3 regions of the Klebsiella oxytoca genome follow, and region 2 is predicted to be linked to each of the others. Evidence: predicted binding sites of a transcription regulator. Region 2 holds the regulator's gene; each other region holds the start of a gene.
What was found. Region 2 encodes PurR, which represses purine synthesis genes. Its sites were predicted from a motif close to CANGCAAACGTTTGCNTG; they were not measured.
Positions count from the first base shown of each region.

Region 1: cvpA (colicin V production protein) is a predicted target of PurR. The motif match lies at 4,533-4,550, and genes of this name have one in related genera.
Region 3: glyA (serine hydroxymethyltransferase) is a predicted target of PurR. The motif match lies at 4,287-4,304, and genes of this name have one in related genera.

Region 1 covers NZ_CP046115.1:3,831,370-3,838,048, reverse strand. The annotation lists gene truA (tRNA pseudouridine(38-40) synthase TruA) at 1-593, shown strand, start outside; gene GJ746_RS17800 (DedA family protein) at 621-1,280, shown strand; gene accD (acetyl-CoA carboxylase, carboxyltransferase subunit beta) at 1,475-2,389, shown strand; gene folC (bifunctional tetrahydrofolate synthase/dihydrofolate synthase) at 2,462-3,730, shown strand; gene dedD (cell division protein DedD) at 3,720-4,406, shown strand; gene cvpA (colicin V production protein) at 4,606-5,094, shown strand; gene purF (amidophosphoribosyltransferase) at 5,128-6,645, shown strand.
Region 2 covers NZ_CP046115.1:3,055,072-3,061,750, reverse strand. The annotation lists gene punC (purine nucleoside transporter PunC) at 173-1,357, opposite strand; gene punR (DNA-binding transcriptional activator PunR) at 1,470-2,381, shown strand; gene purR (HTH-type transcriptional repressor PurR) at 2,400-3,425, opposite strand; gene GJ746_RS14225 (YnhF family membrane protein) at 3,722-3,811, shown strand; gene GJ746_RS14220 (MFS transporter) at 3,977-5,143, shown strand; gene sodB (superoxide dismutase [Fe]) at 5,199-5,780, opposite strand; gene GJ746_RS14210 (C40 family peptidase) at 6,028-6,679, opposite strand, start outside.
Region 3 covers NZ_CP046115.1:4,020,755-4,027,433, forward strand. The annotation lists gene hcaC (3-phenylpropionate/cinnamic acid dioxygenase ferredoxin subunit) at 1-310, shown strand, start outside; gene hcaB (3-phenylpropionate-dihydrodiol/cinnamic acid-dihydrodiol dehydrogenase) at 310-1,122, shown strand; gene hcaD (phenylpropionate dioxygenase ferredoxin reductase subunit) at 1,132-2,334, shown strand; gene GJ746_RS18690 (DoxX family protein) at 2,437-2,859, shown strand; gene glyA (serine hydroxymethyltransferase) at 2,917-4,170, opposite strand; gene hmpA (NO-inducible flavohemoprotein) at 4,494-5,684, shown strand; gene glnB (nitrogen regulatory protein P-II) at 5,741-6,079, opposite strand; gene glrR (two-component system response regulator GlrR) at 6,145-6,679, opposite strand, start outside.

The DNA of each region.
Region 1 (6,679 bases), 780 kb from region 2:
CGCGCGCGCAGCGTCAGGATGCCGCATGGACGCTGGGCGTCAATGCGAATCTACCCGGCGATATCGCGGTTCGCTGGGTGAAGCGTGTTCCGGAAGATTTTCACGCCCGCTTCAGCGCCACGGCGCGGCGCTATCGTTATGTTATCTATAATCATCGTCTGCGGCCGGCGGTATTAAGTCGCGGCGTAACCCACTATTATCTCCCGCTGGATGCTGAGCGAATGCAGCGCGCCGCGCAGTGTCTGCTGGGAGAAAATGATTTCACCTCGTTTCGTGCGGTGCAGTGCCAGTCGCGCACGCCGTGGCGTAACGTGATGCACATTAACGTCACTCGTTATGGTGCATATGTGGTGGTGGACATCAAAGCAAACGCTTTTGTACATCATATGGTAAGGAATATTGTTGGCAGTCTGATGGAAGTAGGTGCCGGTAACCAGCCAGAGAGCTGGATTGCAGAACTTCTGGCGGCAAAAGACAGGACGCTTGCCGCCGCAACGGCAAAGGCGGAAGGATTGTATCTGGTGTCGGTGGACTACCCGGCACGCTACGACCTCCCGGTGATGCCGATGGGCCCGCTGTTTTTGGCGGACTAACCGGGTTATTAAGGGCTAACGCAAACTATGGACCTGATTCACTTTGTAATTGATTTTATCCTGCACATTGATGTGCATCTGGCTGAACTGGTCGCGGAGTACGGTATTTGGGTATACGCGATTTTGTTTTTGATTTTGTTCTGCGAAACCGGTCTGGTGGTCACGCCGTTTCTGCCGGGAGACTCTCTGCTGTTTGTGGCGGGCGCGATCTCTGCGCTGCCGACTAACGATCTCAACGTACATTTAATGGTGCTGTTGATGGTCATTGCGGCGATTATTGGCGATGCGCTGAACTACACGATTGGCCGGTTGTTTGGTGAAAAGCTCTTCAGCAATCCCAATTCGAAAATTTTCCGCCGCAGCTATCTCGATAAGACCCACAGCTTTTACGAACGTCACGGCGGTAAAACCATCATTCTGGCGCGCTTTGTGCCGATCGTCAGAACTTTTGCGCCGTTTGTGGCGGGAATGGGGCATATGTCCTATCGTCATTTTGCGATGTATAACGTCGCCGGCGCGCTGCTTTGGGTACTGCTGTTCACCTATGCGGGTTACCTGTTCGGCGATTTGCCGATCGTTCAGGAAAACCTTAAGCTGCTGATTGTGGCGATTATCGTCCTGTCCGTATTGCCTGGCGTCATTGAAGTCATCCGCCACAAGCGGGCGGCAGCAAAACAGGCCAAATAACGCGACAATTAACTTCGGACGGTATGCCGCCGTCCGAAGAGTGAAGTGTGAGCGGTTCGACCACTTTTTTATCCCATGTTACGGGATGTTATGATTTAATGTGCAACATTCATGGTCTGTGAGGGGCAAAAATGGCATTATGCGCCCCTTGCGACAAAACTGGCATCGACCAGGTTCAGGTAGAAAGGTTATCAATGAGCTGGATTGAACGAATTAAAAGCAATATAACCCCCACCCGTAAGGCAAGTATCCCTGAAGGTGTATGGACCAAGTGCGACAGCTGCGGTCAGGTATTGTACCGCGCAGAGCTGGAGCGCAACCTGGAGGTTTGCCCTAAGTGCGATCACCACATGCGTATGACGGCGCGCAACCGCCTGCATAGCCTGCTGGACGAAGGTTCCCTTGTGGAACTGGGAAGCGAGCTCGAGCCGAAAGATGTGCTGAAGTTCCGCGATTCGAAAAAGTATAAAGACCGTCTGGCATCAGCCCAGAAAGAGACTGGCGAAAAAGACGCGCTGGTGGTGATGAAAGGCACCCTGCATGAGATGCCGGTTGTTGCCGCTGCTTTCGAATTCTCCTTTATGGGTGGTTCAATGGGTTCCGTGGTCGGCGCGCGCTTTGTTCGTGCGGTTGAACAGGCACTGGAAGACAACTGCCCGCTGATTTGCTTCTCTGCATCCGGCGGCGCGCGTATGCAGGAAGCGCTGATGTCGCTGATGCAGATGGCGAAAACCTCTGCTGCGCTGGCGAAAATGCAGGAGCGCGGGCTGCCATATATCTCCGTGCTGACCGACCCAACCATGGGCGGCGTATCGGCGAGCTTTGCGATGCTGGGCGATTTGAACATCGCGGAGCCGAAAGCGCTGATCGGTTTTGCCGGTCCTCGCGTTATCGAACAGACCGTTCGTGAGAAGCTGCCGCCGGGATTCCAGCGCAGTGAGTTCCTGATTGAGAAAGGGGCGATCGATATGATCGTTCGCCGCCCGGAAATGCGTCTGAAGCTGGCCAGTATACTGGCGAAGCTAATGAACCTTCCGGCGCCAAATCCGGAACCCGTTCACGAAGGCGAGGTGGTGCCACCGGTGCCGGATCAGGAACCAGAGGCCTGATAATGGAGAGGGCAGGCCTGACGGCGCTGCCCTTTTTTATACGCATAGTTATCTTAACGCTTGCCGGACATCATGGAAAAACAACCTATTCCTCAGGCCACGTCGCCCCTGGCTACGTGGCTTTCTTATCTGGAGCATCTGCACAGCAAAACTATCGATCTCGGGCTGGCGCGCGTCAGCGAGGTAGCGAAGCGGATGGCGGTGTTAAAACCGGCGCCGTTTGTGTTTACGGTGGCGGGAACCAACGGTAAAGGCACCACCTGCTGTACCCTGGAATCGGTACTGATGGCGGCGGGTTTTAAAGTTGGTGTGTACAGCTCACCGCATCTGGTGCGCTACACCGAGCGGGTGCGCATACAGGGGGAAGAGCTGTCGGAGCTGGCGCATACGACCTCTTTTGCCGAAATTGAGGCCGCGCGCGGCGAGATTTCCCTGAGCTATTTTGAGTTTGGTACGTTATCCGCGCTGTGGCTGTTTCAGCAGGCGCAGCTGGATGTGGTGATTCTTGAGGTGGGCCTTGGCGGCCGGCTTGATGCGACCAATATCGTCGATGCTGATACGGCGGTAGTGACCAGTATCGCGCTCGATCATACGGACTGGCTGGGGCCCGATCGCGAAAGCATCGGCCGGGAAAAAGCGGGTATTTTCCGCGCCGGTAAACCGGCTATCGTCGGTGAGCCCGATATGCCGCAGACCATTGCCGAGGTGGCGAGCGAAAAAGGCGCGCAGCTCCTGCGCCGCAACGTTGACTGGCGGTATGACGCCGGGGAACAAAGCTGGTCCTTCCACGATAGGCTCGGCGCGTTGAACGACCTGCCGCTGCCGCAGGTGCCGATGCCGAACGCGGCAACCGCGCTCGCCGCTATACGCGCCAGCGGGCTTAAGGTGAGTGAGCAGGCGATTCGCGACGGCATTCAGAATGCGATGCTGCCGGGACGTTTCCAGATAATCAGCCACCATCCGCGGCTGATCCTTGACGTTGCCCATAACCCGCACGCGGCGGCATATCTCGCCGGCCGTCTCAAAACCTTATCGAAAACGGGGCGCGTGCTGGCGGTTGTTGGTATGCTGCATGATAAGGATATCGCAGGTACGCTGGCAAATTTGCAGGCGGAAGTTGACGCGTGGTACTGCGCACCGCTGGAAGGGCCGCGCGGCGCTACGGCGGAGCAGCTGCTGGAACATTTACGCGCAGGCAAAGCTTATATCAGCGTTGCGCAGGCGTGGCATGCCGCAATGGCGGATGCCAGGCCTGAAGATACGGTGCTGGTCTGTGGTTCATTCCACACGGTAGCGCATGTAATGGAAGAGATAGACGCGGGGAGAATCGGTGGCGAGTAAGTTTCAGAACCGTTTAGTCGGGACAATTGTACTGGTGGCGCTGGGGGTGATTATCCTGCCAGGGCTGCTGGATGGGCAGAAAAAACATTATCAGGATGAGTTCGCTGCGATCCCTCTGGTGCCAAAGCCGGGGGACCGCGATGAGCCGGATATGCTACCAGCAGCGACTCAGGCGTTGCCTTCTCAGCCTCCGGAAGGGGCGGCTGAAGAGGTAAGAGCCGGCGATGCCGCCGCGCCATCGCTGGATCCGTCGCGGATACCGGTGAACAACAATAGTTTTGCAGTGGCCCAGGAGCCGGTTGTGACGCCTAAGCCACAGCCGAAACCTAAGCCGAAGCCGGTTGAGAAAGCGCAGCCACAGCCGCAGCAGCAGGTCGCGGCGCAGACGCCGCCGCCTAAACCACAGCAGCAGGCCGAAATTCCGGCGCCGACCGGTAAGGCCTACGTTGTACAGCTGGGGGCGCTCAAGAACGCCGATAAGGTCAACGAGATTGTGAGTAAACTGCGCGCTTCCGGCTTTAAGGTTTACACGTCGCCTTCAACGCCGGTGCAGGGTAAAATCACCCGTATCCTCGTGGGGCCAGATACCTCGAAAGATAAGCTGAAAGGCCAGCTTGGTGAACTGAAGCAGCTTTCGGGACTCAGCGGTGTGGTCATGGGCTATAGCCCAAACTAACGCTCTCTTTTTTAAAACGGAAGAGTGCTGAAACCCCTGTCTGACGCGCCCTGAAGAGGCGAAAGGCAGTATGGCGTTGAATGTTTTTTCAGCGCCATTTTTATTTATGTAGGGCACGGAAATCCCTACGCAAACGTTTTCTTTTTCTGTTAGAATGCGCCCCGAACCGGACGACAGGGCGTAAAATCGTGGGACGTATATGGTCTGGATTGATTACGCCATAATTGCGGTGATTGGTTTTTCCTCTTTGGTCAGCCTGATCCGCGGCTTTGTTCGTGAAGCTTTATCACTGGTAACCTGGGGATGCGCTTTCTTTGTTGCCAGTCATTACTACACTTACCTGGCTGTCTGGTTCACGGGCTTTGAAGACGAACTGGTCCGAAATGGGATTGCTATCGCGATACTGTTTATCGCGACGCTTATCGTCGGCGCTATCGTTAACTTTGTGATAGGCCAGCTGGTGGAAAAAACCGGCCTGTCGGGTACCGACAGGGTGTTAGGGATCTGCTTTGGCGCCCTGCGTGGGGTACTAATCGTCTCAGCGATTCTGTTCTTTCTCGATAGCTTTACCAGCATGGCGAAAAGCGAAGACTGGCAAAAGTCTGAGCTTATCCCGCAGTTCAGTTTCGTTATCAGATGGTTCTTTGACTATCTGCAGAGCTCGTCAAGTTTCTTGCCCAAAGCATAAGCGTTGGGATGTAGCTTAACGAGGAAAAGACGTATGTGCGGTATTGTCGGTATCGCCGGTGTTATGCCGGTAAACCAGTCGATTTATGACGCGTTAACGGTGCTTCAGCATCGTGGCCAGGATGCCGCAGGCATCATTACCATTGATGCGAACAACTGTTTCCGTTTGCGTAAGGCGAACGGACTGGTGAGCGACGTATTTGAAGCTCGTCATATGCAGCGTATGCAGGGCAATATGGGTATTGGTCACGTTCGTTACCCGACGGCTGGCAGCTCCAGCGCCTCCGAAGCTCAGCCTTTTTACGTCAACTCGCCGTACGGCATTACGTTGGCGCACAACGGTAACCTGACTAACGCTCACGAGCTGCGTAAAAAGCTGTTTGAAGAAAAACGCCGCCACATCAACACCACCTCTGATTCCGAAATTCTGCTGAATATCTTCGCCAGCGAGCTGGACAATTTCCGCAATTATCCGCTGGAAGCAGACAACATTTTTGCGGCGATTGCCGCCACTAACCGTCAGATTCGCGGCGCTTACGCCTGCGTGGCGATGATTATCGGCCACGGTATGGTCGCCTTCCGCGACCCGAACGGCATCCGCCCGCTGGTGCTGGGCAAGCGCGATATCGGCGATGGCCGCACCGAGTATATGGTCGCCTCGGAAAGCGTGGCGCTGGATACGCTGGGCTTTGAATTTCTGCGCGACGTAGCGCCTGGCGAAGCGGTGTATATCACCGAAAAAGGCCAGCTGTTTACTCGCCAGTGCGCAGAGAACCCGGTCAGCAACCCGTGCCTGTTCGAGTACGTCTACTTTGCGCGTCCGGACTCCTTCATCGACAAAATTTCCGTTTACAGCGCCCGCGTCAATATGGGCACGAAGCTTGGCGAGAAGATTGCCCGCGAGTGGGAAGATCTGGATATCGACGTGGTTATTCCTATTCCGGAAACCTCCTGCGATATCGCGCTGGAAATTGCCCGTATCCTCGACAAGCCGTATCGCCAGGGTTTTGTTAAAAACCGCTACGTTGGCCGCACCTTTATCATGCCGGGCCAGCAGCTGCGCCGTAAGTCCGTGCGCCGTAAGCTGAACGCCAACCGCGCCGAATTCCGCGATAAGAACGTGCTGCTGGTGGACGACTCCATCGTCCGCGGCACTACTTCTGAGCAGATTATCGAAATGGCGCGCGAAGCCGGAGCGAAGAAAGTGTATCTGGCTTCCGCTGCGCCGGAAATTCGCTTCCCGAACGTGTATGGCATCGATATGCCGACCGCCAACGAGCTGATTGCTCACGGGCGTGAAGTCGATGAGATTCGCCAGATCATCGGTGCAGATGGCTTGATTTTCCAGGATCTGGACGATCTGATTGACGCGGTTCGCGCTGAGAATCCGGATATTCAGCAGTTTGAGTGCTCGGTGTTCAACGGTATCTACGTGACTAAAGATGTCGATCAGCAGTATCTGGATTATCTCGACTCCCTGCGTAACGACGATGCGAAAGCGGTTCAGCTGCAGAACGAAGTCGAAAATTTAGAGATGCACAACGAAGGGTAATCCTTTGATTTGTTAAAAGCCCGCGGTCTGATGG
Region 2 (6,679 bases):
CTTGCCGAAAGGCCTTCCATGGGGAAACGGGATGCATCCTGCTCCCGTTAAAATCAACTAATCCTTCTAATTATGTGATGCGGGATCCAGTATAGGCCGCTAAAAACAGGCTTTCAATAAAAATATCTTAGCAAGCTAATTACTGGATCTTAACACCAATGCGTAGTTTACCTTATGCGTGTGACGATTCTGTTGTCACCGAACCTGCCCGATACTGCATGCGGTAGCCAATTCCGGCCAGCACAATGGAGACAAGCATCGCGCTGGTGGTGGTTTGCAGCGGAGTGGCAATCAGCGCGGAAACCACCAGACTGGTGAGGAAGCACAGGCCGAGCTGTAAGGTATTTTGTAACGCTGCGGCGCGGCCGGTTGCCTGTGGGAACGGCTTCAGCGCCTGGGCGACGACGATAGGATAAATACCGCCATTCACGGTTGCCATTGCGCAGAACGGAATCATTAAGCCAACGAGCGATGCATTCTCCTGCAGACCAACCAGCCAGGTGGCGGCTACGCTGATGGCGAAAATCACCAGTAGCCAGGGAAGAATTTGCTGTCCCTGCCATTTTTGCAGCGCCGCGCGGCAACCATAACCGCCCACCAGAAACGCGATAGTTTGCGGCACGTAGCTCAGGCCGATAACGGTAGGACCATAGCCCATCTCATGCAGAATAAACGGCGAGCCGGTCAGCCATGCAAAAAAGCTGGCGGAGCAGGCGGCGTATATCAGGACGTTACCGCTATATTCGCGCGAACGCAGCAGCGTAAAGAACGTCAGCTTTTGCTGCACGTCAGCAATCGGCTTATTTGCCGGTTTCAGTCGCAGCGCGGGCAGCATCAGCAGCAGAGTAATGGCGAACAGAACGGCAAAAATAGCCTGCCATTCGAAGTGGACCAGCAGCCAGCTGCCGAGCAGCGGCGCCAGCGCCGGGGATAAACCTACCAGCGGCATAATGGCGGCGAAAATTCGGTTGGTTTTTTGCGCAGGATAATAATCGGTTACCATCGCCTGCCAGGTCACCGCGGCGGCACAAACCCCCAGGGCCTGAATAAAACGCAGCGCCAGCATCAGCGTGGCATCGCGAACCCATAGCATCCCCAGACAGCCAATAGCGAATATGGCCAGGCCGCTCAACAGCACCGGTTTACGACCATAACGATCGGAGAGCGGTCCCCAGAAAAGCTGCCCAAGCGCAAAGCCCGCAAGGAATAAGCTCAGGCTGGCGCTGATGGAGGCGGCGGAAGTATTCAGATCCTGCTGCATGGCGGCGAATGCCGGTAAATACATATCGGTTGCCAGAAAGCCCAGCACGCTCAATCCGGCCAGCCAGACTAAAAATCCTTTTCGAGGTTGTTGCATAATCTTCTCTTTTTAGTGATGCAGGTACGATGGCGCAGAGTGTAGGGAGTGCATAACGTCTTGTGAAACGCTAATATTTGTCAGGTGAATTCAAAAATTTTGCAGGCAGAAAATGTGGTCTGAATACTCTCTTGAAGTTGTCGATGCTGTCGCCCGCAACGGCAGCTTTAGCGCCGCCGCGCAGGAGCTGCACCGCGTCCCCTCGGCGGTCAGCTATACCGTACGCCAGCTGGAGGAGTGGCTGGCGGTACCGCTATTTGAACGTCGCCACCGGGATGTGGAATTAACGCCTGCCGGGGTCTGGTTTTTACAAGAGGGGCGCTCTGTTATCAAAAAAATGCAGATCACCCGCCAGCAGTGCCAGCAGATAGCTAACGGCTGGCGCGGGCAGCTCTCTATCGCGGTGGATAACATCGTCAAGCCCACGCGTATGCGCCAGATGATCGTTGATTTCTATCGTCATTTTGATGACGTAGAACTGATCGTTTTTCAGGAGGTGTTTAACGGCGTCTGGGATGCGTTGGCCGACGGGCGCGTGGAGTTAGCCATCGGCGCGACGCGCTCAATTCCGGTCGGTGGACGCTATGCCTTTCGCGATATGGGGATGCTGAGCTGGGACTGCGTTGTCGCGAGCCACCATCCTCTGGCAAAAATGGCCGGGCCACTGAGCGATGATCTGTTGCGCAACTGGCCGTCGTTGGTGAGAGAGGATACTTCACGCTCGCTGCCGAAGCGAACCACCTGGCTGTTGGATAACCAGAAGAGGGTGGTTGTGCCGGACTGGGATGCCTCCGAGACCTGCCTCTCCGCCGGACTGTGCATCGGAATGGTGCCCGGGCATTTAGCGCGTCCGTGGCTTGATAGCGGCGAATGGACGGCTCTGGAACTGGAAAATCCTTTCCCGGATGCCGCGTGCTGCCTGACGTGGCAGCAAAGCGATGCCTCTCCGGCTCTATTATGGTTGCTGGATTATCTTGGTGATAGCGAAACGTTAAATCGGGAGTGGCTGCGGGCGCCGGAATAACCGGCGCCGCGGGAAGGACTAACGGCGGTAATCAACAAACGGACCATCGGCCACAGAACGGCGCTCGACCAGACGCGGATGAACCTCAATCGACTGAGAAACTTCACGCTTATTGACGATTCTGTCCAGCAGCATATTGAAGGCCGCTTCGCCCAGAGAGTCTTTAGGCTGATGGATAGTGGTCAGCGCCGGGCTGAAGTAGCGGGCGTTGCGCACGTTATCATACCCGATCAGCGAAATATCCTGCGGTACGCGCAGACCCATTTCATCCGCCGCGCAGATTGCGCCCATCGCCATGATATCCCCGCCGCAGAAAATTGCCGTAGGGCGATGATGCTGGCTGAGAATTTGCTGCATGGCGCGGTAGCCGGATTCCGGTTCAAAATCACCCTGTACAATCCAGTGCTCCGGGATCTTAATCTGCGCTTCTTCCATCGCTTTCATAAAGCCGGCCAGTCGACCTGCGCCGGTATTACGTTCCAGAGGTCCAGGAATGGCGCCGATCTCGCGATGTCCGCGCTCAACAAGGTAGCGACCGGCGATATAGCCGCCTTCAAAGGCGTTATCAATCACCGCATCGGTAAAGTCGGCTTTCGCTTCGCCCCAGTCCATGACGACCATCGGAATGTGGCGATACTCTTCCAGCATGCTTAACACCGATTCCGGGTACTCGGAACACATCACCAGCAGGCCATCTACGCGTTTTTGCGCCATCATTGAAAGGTAAGCGCGCTGTTTCTCCGGATCGTTCCAGGCATTGCCAAGAATCAGGGTATAACCCTTCTGAAAGCAGCTTTTCTCAACGGATTCAATTATTTCAGCAAAATAGGCCGCTTCGCTGCTGGTCGCCAGCAGGCCAATAGATTTGGTGTGATTCACCTTCAGGCTGCGGGCGACGGCGCTGGGGGAGTAATGCAGCTCTTTGATTGCCGCCCATACCGCATTGCGCGTCTCTTCCGCAACGAATCGGGTTTTGTTAATCACATGTGACACTGTTGTAGTGGAAACGTTTGCGCGTTTCGCTACATCTTTAATAGTTGCCATTACTTCTCACTCCAGACCTTGACCTGAACGTCTGTTTATCGGTACGTAAACGTTTGCCTGTACACACCCTGACGCCAAAATTATTCATGGCATCACGTCGGGAAAACGACACAGAACGACAGGAAGGGGTCAATGGCCGATACGCTTTCAAATTAGCGTGGGATTTTGTCCGATCTTGGGGCAAAGGGGAAGAGCAAAAATGTGCATCACCCTAAATCCAGGAAGATTTTTACGCTAATCTGTGTAAAAATGAGCAAGCTCACTTTTCATGTGGGGATAATCAGGGGGAAAAATTGATGGATACAGATTTAAAGTTTTCGCTGACAACAACGATTATTGTTCTGGGTTTGATTGTCGCTTCAGGTTTGGTCGCCGTACTGCACTAATTTCACAATAAGGGAGAGGTCGCTCTCCCTTTTTCATTGCGCATTATTATCAATTTCGCAAAAATCTTTTGCCATTTCGTTTACTTTTGTTTTTCTGTGATTGATGTCATGCTTTTGACTTCTGATGAGATGCCGTCGCGAAAGGCGGCCTGATGGAGTTCTTGCATGAAAATCAATTTTCCCCTGCTCGCGCTGGCGGTCGGTGCTTTTGGCATCGGTACGACCGAGTTCTCCCCGATGGGGTTATTACCGGTTATCGCAAAAGGCGTGGATGTTTCAATTCCGGCCGCGGGAATGCTGATCAGCGCCTATGCAATCGGTGTCATGGTTGGCGCGCCGCTGATGACTCTGCTGCTCTCCCACCGCGCCCGCAGAAATGCGCTGATCTTTTTGATGGCGATTTTTACTCTCGGCAATGTGCTCTCTTCAATCGCACCTGATTACACCACGCTACTGCTGTCGCGTATCATTACCAGCCTTAATCACGGCGCATTCTTCGGCTTAGGATCGGTGGTTGCGGCAAGCGTGGTGCCAAAACATAAGCAGGCCAGCGCCGTGGCAACGATGTTTATGGGGCTGACCATTGCTAATATCGGCGGCGTTCCCGCAGCGACCTGGCTTGGCGAAACTATCGGCTGGCGCATGTCGTTTCTCGCAACCGCGGGGCTGGGCGTAGTGGCAATGATCGGCCTTTGGTTCTCTTTACCGAAGGGCAGCGCCGGCGAGCGCCCGAACGTGAAACAGGAGCTGTCGGTGCTGATGCGCCCGCAGGTACTGTCGGCGCTGCTGACGACCGTGCTGGGGGCAGGGGCGATGTTCACGCTGTATACCTACATTTCCCCCGTACTGCATACAATCACTCATGCCTCGCCGCTGTTTGTTACCGCGATGCTGGTGCTGATTGGCGTAGGCTTCTCGCTGGGTAACTACCTTGGCGGCAAGTTTGCCGACCGTTCCGTTTCCGGCACGCTGAAGGGCTTTCTTCTGCTTTTGATGGTTATCATGCTGGCGATACCGCTGTTAGCTCAGTCACAGGCGGGCGCGGCCATCAGCATGGTTGTGTGGGGCGCGGCGACCTTTGCGGTAGTTCCGCCTTTGCAGATGCGCGTGATGCGCGTCGCTCATGAAGCGCCGGGGCTCTCATCTTCGGTGAATATCGGCGCTTTCAATCTTGGGAACGCGCTGGGCGCGGCAGCGGGAGGAGCGGTAATTTCCGGAGGACTGGGATATGCGTTTGTGCCGGTGATGGGGGCGATAATTGCCGGCGTGGCGCTGCTGCTGGTGTTGTTCAGCGGCCGGTCGCAGCCGAAAGAGGCGTTCGCCAATCAATAATATTCTAAGGTGAGAAAAATAACCGCAGAAGCAGCAATGCCTCTGCGGTTCGCTTTTATGCTGCCAGATTAGCCGCCACAAACTTCCAGTTTACCAGCGCCCAGAAGTGCTCCAGATAGTTTGGACGAGCGTTGCGGTAGTCGATGTAGTAGGCATGCTCCCAGACATCCACGGTCAGCAGCGGAGTAGCGTCGCTGGTCAGCGGCGTGCCCGCGTTGCTGGTGGAGACAATCGCCAGGCTGCCATCGGCATTTTTCACCAGCCAGGTCCAGCCAGCGCCGAAGTTTTTTGCTGCCGCATCGGTAAATTTGGCTTTGAAATCAGCAAAGCTGCCGAAGGATTTAGCGATAGCTGCCGCCAGTTCACCTTGCGGCTCGCCGCCCGCGTTTGGCGCGAGGCAGTTCCAGTAGAAAGTGTGGTTCCAGACCTGTGCGGCGTTATTGAAGATACCACCGTCAGAGGAACGCACGATCTCTTCTAAGGTTTTACCTTCAAACGCGGTGCCTTTGATCAGGTTATTCAGGTTGGTGACATATGCCTGGTGGTGTTTACCGTAATGGTATTCCAGGGTTTCTGCGGAAATGTGCGGCGCCAGGGCGTCTTTTGCATATGGTAATGCAGGTAATTCGAACGACATTGCTACTCTCCTTTTTATCGTTATACCCGTCATATTTCCTGCTGCATCCTGGTCGGCTGTCTGCGCTTATCCGGTCTACCGGTTGGGCGTGCAGGCGCCGTTCCAGGCGCAAGAGCGCCTTGTGATGCGGCGGAATGATTTTGGGCATAGTACGCGCAATAACCCTGTATTGCGCAAGGTAATAGTAGCAAATTAAAAGATGTGGTAAAAGAGAGAGTTACCCTGTCGCCAAAGCAACAGGGCGCGATTAGCGAATGGTTTTCGGCGTCATGACCCGGCGCGCGCCGACGTAGTGGCGAACCCAGTAGTCTTCACTTAAGGAAGTTATCTGAATATCGCGGCCGGTGCGCGGCGACTGGATAAACTTGCCGTTGCCGACATAGACGCCAACGTGATCGGCGGTACCGCGGCCGCGGGTACGGAAGAAGACCAAATCACCGCTTTGCAGTTCGCCGCGATCGACAGGACGGGCGTCGCGCAGGTGATACATCTCATTCGCCGTGCGCGGAATACGAATTTTGACCAGATCTTTATAGGCGTAATAAACCAGACCGCTGCAATCGAAGCCGGTGCGCGGGGAGGTGCCACCCCAGCGATAAGGCTTGCCAATCTGATCCATCAGCTTCGACATGGCGGTCGTTTGCGCTTTTTGTACCCTGGCCTTATGCGCATCGGCGATGGTCAGCAGAGGTTCGTCGACAACAGGTTTGCAGCGGGTTTTATAGCCTTTACGCACCACGCACTTTTTCTGCACGCTCGCCGTTGCCATCCTGCTTTCCGCTATCGACTTTGTCGAGCTGGCGCACAGCTTTTTATAGCCCTTACGCAGGACGCATTTTTTGGCGGCGCTGGCGGTCTGGCGTGACGCGGTTAATTTAGTGCGGCTGGAGGTCGACGTT
Region 3 (6,679 bases), 970 kb from region 2:
TATATTCGCCTGCTCCACCACGGAGCTACCGGAGGGAGAAGCCCTCCGCCTGGACACCTCTCCCGTCATTGCCCTGTTCCATATTGGCGGGGCGTTTTATGCCCTTAACGATCGCTGCAGCCATGGCAACGCGTCGATGTCCGAAGGCTATCTGGAAGACGACGCGACGGTGGAGTGTCCGCTGCATGCCGCCAGTTTCTGCCTGAAAACCGGTAAAGCGCTATGCCTGCCCGCCACCGACCCGCTAACCACCTATGCAGTGCACGTGGAAGGCGGCGATGTGTTTATCGATATACCTGAGGAGGCCTGATGAGCGATTTACGTGATAACGTCGTGTTGATTACCGGCGGCGGCTCCGGCCTGGGCCTGGCGCTGATCGAACGCTTTATTGACGAAGGGGCGAAGGTCGCGACCCTCGAACTGTCGAACGCAAAAGTCACCAGCCTGCGCCAGCGCTTTGGTGAGCAGGTGCTGGCAGTGGAAGGCAACGTGACCCGCTACGCCGATTATCAGAAGGCCGTGGATCGGCTCCTCACAACCTTTGGCAGACTGGACTGTTTTATCGGCAACGCCGGCATCTGGGATCATAACGCCTCCCTGATGGATACCCCGGCCGGGGCGCTGGAGAGCGGCTTCCATGAGCTGTTCAACGTCAACGTACTGGGCTATCTGCTCGGCGCTAAGGCCTGCGCCCCGGCATTAATCGCCAGCGAAGGCAGCATTATTCTGACTCTCTCTAACGCGGCCTGGTATCCGGGCGGCGGCGGCCCGCTCTACACCGCCAGCAAACATGCGGCGACCGGCTTAATACGCCAGCTGGCCTACGAGCTGGCGCCGAAGGTGCGGGTCAACGGCGTCGGCCCCTGCGGTATGGCGACCGATCTGCGCGGCCCGCAGGCGCTGGGGCAAAGCGACACCGCGATAATGCAGTCCCTGACGGCGGAGAAGATCGCCGCCATTCTGCCGCTGCAGTTTTTCCCGGAACCGGCCGATTTCACCGGCCCGTACGTCATGCTGGCCTCCCGACGCAACAATCGGACGCTGAGTGGGGTCATGATCAACGCTGATGGTGGTCTGGGGATCCGCGGGATCCGCCATGTGGCCGCCGGGCTGGACCTTTAAGGAGTCATGATGAGCGAACCGATGATTGCCATTATTGGCGGCGGACAAGCCGGAGCGATGGCCGCAGCCGCCCTTCGCCAGCAGGGTTACCATGGCTCCTTGCACCTGTTTTCTGATGAATCCTGTTTACCGTATGAGCGTCCGCCGCTGTCGAAAGCGATGCTGCTGGACGCAACTCCTCAGCTACAGCCGGTGCTACCTGCCAGCTGGTGGCAGGACAACCACGTCGAGTTACATCTCGGTGTGGCGCTGCGTGATATCGATCGCCAGGCGCAGAGCCTGACGCTGGCGGACAATCGCATCTTTCACTGGACGCAGCTGCTACTGGCGACCGGCGCCGCCGCCAGGCCACTGCCGCTGCTCGACGCGCTTGGGGAACGCTGCCTGACCCTGCGTCACGCCGGTGACGCTATGCGGCTGCGCGCGGCGCTGCAGCCCGGGAGCGCTGTGGTCATCGTCGGCGCAGGCACCATCGGCCTTGAGCTGGCCGCCAGCGCTATTCAGCGCGGCTGTCGCGTCACGGTGGTGGAGCAGGCGCCGACGGTAATGGGTCGCAACGCCCCATGGCCGGTCCGCGACTACCTGCTGGCCCGCCATCGCCAGGCCGGAGTAAGGGTGCTGCTGAACAGCGTCATTGAACAGGCGGAACCGGGAACGCCTCTCACCCTGACCTTACAGAGCGGAGAAACCCTGCACGCCGATACGGTGGTGTATGGCATTGGTATCGTGGCTAACGATACCCTCGCCCGCCGCGCCGGGCTGGAAACCGCCAACGGTATCGTCGTGGATGCCGATTGCAGAACCTCAGACCCGGCTATTTTCGCCGCCGGCGATGTGACGCTGACGCGGCAGACGGACGGTTCGCTGGCGCGCGTCGAGAGCTGGGAAAACGCCAATGTTCAGGCTCAGATTGCCGCCGCGGCCATGCTTGGCAGGCCACGGCCTGCCGGGGCTCCGGGATGGTTCTGGACCGATCAGTACCTGGATAACCTGCAGTTTATTGGCGATATGCACGGTGAAAAGTGGTGGTGTCGGGGAACGCCAGCCGATCGCAAAGCGATCTGGTTTCAGCTGCGCGATGGCGCGTTAACCGGTGCGGTTGCCCTCAATCACGGCCGCGAGATCCGCACGCTACGTAAGCTTATCCAGAGTGGTCAACTGGTGAGCGCCGAGGCGCTGTGCAATGAAGCAATACCCTTAAAAACGCGGTAATCCTGCTACTCAGCGGGCCGGAGGATGATGCTAGAACTAACGTGGCGGGAAGCAAAATTGTGTATTACGTTTAAATCACACGTCTCTCATAACGAGCTGATCATGAACACACTACGCTATTTTGATTTTGGTTCCTCCCGCGCCCTGCTGCTATTGATTGCACGTATCGCAGTCGTGGTGCTGTTTATACTTTTTGGCTATCCCAAACTGCTCGGCTTTAGCGGTACGGTGCAGTATATGGCCTCCTCCGGTGCGCCAATGCCAACGCTGGCGGCCGTTATTGCCGTCATTATGGAAGTTCCTGCGGCGATACTGATTGTGCTGGGCTTTTTTACCCGCCCGCTGGCGGTGATCTTTATTTTCTATACCCTGGGTACGGCGGTGATTGGCCATCACTACTGGGATATGACCGGCGATGCGGTATTGCCGAATATGATTAACTTCTGGAAAAACGTCAGCATCGCCGGCGCCTTCCTGCTGCTGGCGATAACCGGACCGGGCGCCATCTCGCTAGACCGTCGGTAATCCGCAGAGACAAAAAAAGGCCGCAATCGCGGCCTTTTTTATCTTAGTGAGGCAATATTACGCGTAAACCGGGAAGCGCGCGCAGATATCCAGCACTTTACCCTTCACGCGCTCAATGACCGCTTCGTCATTGATGTTGTCCAGCACGTCGCACATCCAGCCGGCCAGCTCTTTCACTTCCGCTTCTTTAAAGCCGCGGCGGGTTACTGCCGGAGAACCGATACGGATACCGGAAGTCACAAACGGGCTCTTCGGATCGTTCGGTACGCTGTTTTTGTTGACGGTGATGTTGGCACGGCCCAGAGCGGCGTCCGCTTCTTTACCGGTCAGGTTTTTATCCACCAGATCCAGCAGGAACAGGTGGTTCTCAGTGCCGCCGGAAACCACTTTATAACCGCGGTTCAGGAACACTTCGACCATCGCTTTGGCGTTTTTCGCAACCTGCTGCTGGTAAACCTTGAACTCTGGCTCCATCGCTTCTTTCAGCGCCACCGCTTTTGCCGCGATAACGTGCATCAGCGGGCCGCCCTGCGCGCTCGGGAATACGGCAGAGTTCAGTTTCTTGTACAGCTCTTCGCTACCGCCTTTCGCCAGGATCAGGCCGCCGCGCGGGCCCGCCAGGGTCTTATGGGTAGTGGTAGTCACAACGTGAGCATGCGGAACCGGGTTCGGGTACACGCCAGCGGCAATCAGGCCAGCAACGTGGGCCATGTCGACGAACAGGTATGCGCCAATGCTGTCAGCGATTTCACGCATTTTTGCCCAGTCAACAATACCGGAGTAGGCAGAGAAACCACCGATGATCATTTTCGGTTTATGTTCCTGAGCCTGCTTCGCCATGTCTTCGTAGTCAATTTTACCGGACTCATCAATACCGTAAGGAATGATGTTGTACAGTTTGCCTGAGAAGTTAACCGGAGAGCCGTGAGTCAGGTGGCCGCCCTGCGCCAGGTTCATACCCAGTACGGTATCGCCCGGTTGCAGCAGAGCGGTATAGACCGCGAAGTTAGCCTGGGAGCCGGAGTGCGGCTGCACGTTCGCGTAGTCAGCGCCAAACAGCTCTTTCGCGCGATCAATAGCCAGCTGCTCTACGATATCGACGTATTCACAGCCGCCGTAGTAACGCTTGCCCGGATATCCTTCAGCATATTTGTTGGTCAGCTGAGAGCCCTGCGCCTGCATTACGCGCGGGCTGGTGTAGTTTTCGGAGGCGATCAGTTCGATGTGCTCTTCCTGACGTACTTTTTCTTGCTCCATAGCCTGCCATAGTTCGGCATCATAATCGGCAATGTTCATTTCACGCTTTAACATCCGCATCTCCTGACTCAGCTAACAATAGAATTTCGGCCTTAAAAGGCGGTCCATTTGGACAACGGCCCACAGTATAACTGAATCATTCTGTGATAACAGGTCTTGACAAAGGAAATTACGCAAACGATTGGCTCCGCATTACACAAGGCTTTGAGCAATAAAGCACCTTCGATTACCAGCGGATTTCTTTTCAGGTTTGTGATGCAAAAAATTCATCTTGTAACCACCACAAGCGAAGTATTAAAGAACCATTTACAAAGCAGGGTTATTTTTATAAGATGCATTTAAAATACATCATTAAGATAACATACAAGGAAGCCGCCATGCTCGACGCGCAAACCATCACTACGGTGAAAGCCACCATTCCCCTGCTGGTTGAAACGGGCCCGAAACTGACCGCCCATTTTTACGACCGCATGTTTGCTCATAATCCGGAACTCAAAGAAATCTTTAATATGAGCAACCAGCGCAATGGCGATCAGCGGGAGGCGCTGTTCAACGCTATTGCCGCCTACGCCAGTAACCTGGAGAACCTGCCTACCCTGCTGCCGGCAGTTGAAAAAATCGCCCAGAAACACACCAGCTTCCAGATCCAGCCGGAACAGTACAACATTGTCGGTACCCACCTGTTGGCGACTCTGGACGAGTTGTTCAGTCCGGGCCAGGAAGTGCTGGATGCCTGGGGAAAGGCCTATGGCGTGCTGGCTGACGTCTTTATTAAACGTGAAGCGCAAATCTACAGCGAAAGCGCCAGCAAAACCGGCGGCTGGGAAGGTACCCGTGCGTTCCGCATCGTCAGGAAAACGCCGCGCAGTGCGCTCATTACCAGCTTCGAGTTTGAACCGGTAGACGGCGGCGCGGTAGCTGACTATCACCCGGGTCAATATCTCGCCGTCTGGCTGAAGCCGGAAGGTTTTCCGCATCAGGAAATTCGCCAGTACTCTCTGACCCGTAAGCCCGATGGCAAAGGCTATCGTATCGCGGTTAAGCGTGAAAACGGCGGTCAGGTCTCAAACTGGCTGCATCATTCAGCGAAAGAAGGCGACGTTATTTATCTGGCCGCACCGGCAGGCGATTTCTTCCTCAACGTCGAACCACAAACGCCGGTCACGCTGCTTTCCGGCGGCGTCGGCCAGACGCCGATGCTGGCGATGCTGGATGTACTGGCAAAAGCGCAGCATCCGGCGCAGGTAAACTGGTTCCATGCGGCAGAAAACGGCGACGTACACGCCTTCGCAGATGAAGTTAAGGCGCTGGGTGAAGCCCTGCCGAAATTTACTTCTCACGTCTGGTACCGCAGCCCGAGCGAAGCGGACCGTGAATCCGGCGCGTTTAACAGCGAAGGTTTGCTGGATTTATCGGCCCTGGCCGACCAGATTCGCGACCCGCAGATGCAGTTCTATCTGTGTGGCCCGGTGGCGTTTATGCAGTTTGCCGCGAAGCAGCTGGTAGAGCTGGGAGTGAACAGCGAGAACATTCATTACGAGTGCTTCGGCCCGCATAAGGTGCTGTAACCGAAGAGACGGATGCAGGCGGCCCGAAAGTTGCCGGGCCGCCATCCATTTGCAGCTTAAATCGCCGCGTCATCTTCTTCGCCGGTACGGATACGGATCACGCGCGCGACATCGAAAACAAAAATTTTCCCGTCGCCGATTTTGCCGGTCTGCGCCGTACGGATAATAGTATCCACGCAGGTGTCGACGATATCATCGGTAACGACAATTTCGATTTTCACTTTCGGCAGAAAATCCACCATGTACTCCGCGCCGCGATACAGCTCGGTATGCCCCTTCTGACGGCCAAAGCCTTTCACTTCCGTTACCGTCATCCCGGTGATGCCGACTTCGGCCAGCGCTTCACGCACGTCATCCAGTTTGAAAGGTTTAATAATTGCATCAATCTTTTTCATGGTGTTCCTGTCTTAGTCGCGTAACCGGTTGCTAACCGTATCATAACTTGCGTGATGATGCCGAGCTACTCTTTAAAGTCGGCTGCATCCAGCTCGTGGCGCGACAACAGCTTATAAAATTCGGTGCGATTGCGCCCCGCCATCCGCGCCGCATGCGTCACGTTGCCCTTAGTAATCTGCAGCAGCTTGCGCAGGTAATTTAGCTCAAACTGATTCCTCGCCTCGACAAACGTCGGCAGGGCGGTGTTTTCGCCTTCCAGCGCCTGCTCCACCAGCGCGTCGCTAATCACCGGCGATGAAGTCAGCGCCACGCACTGCTCGATAACGTTCACCAGCTGGCGCACGTTACCCGGCCATTTGGCGGCCATCAGACGCTTCATCGCATCCGTTGAGAAAGCGCGGACAAAGGGTTTGTGGCGATCGGCAGACTGGCGCAGCAGGTGGTTAGCCAACAGCGGGATATCTTCCGTACGCTCGCCCAGCGGCGGGATTTTCAGACCTACCACATTCAGACGGTAAAACAGATCTTCGCGAAACTCGCCGCGCGCCATGGCCTTCGGCAGGTCGCGATGGGTGGCAGAAATAATCCGTACATCAATG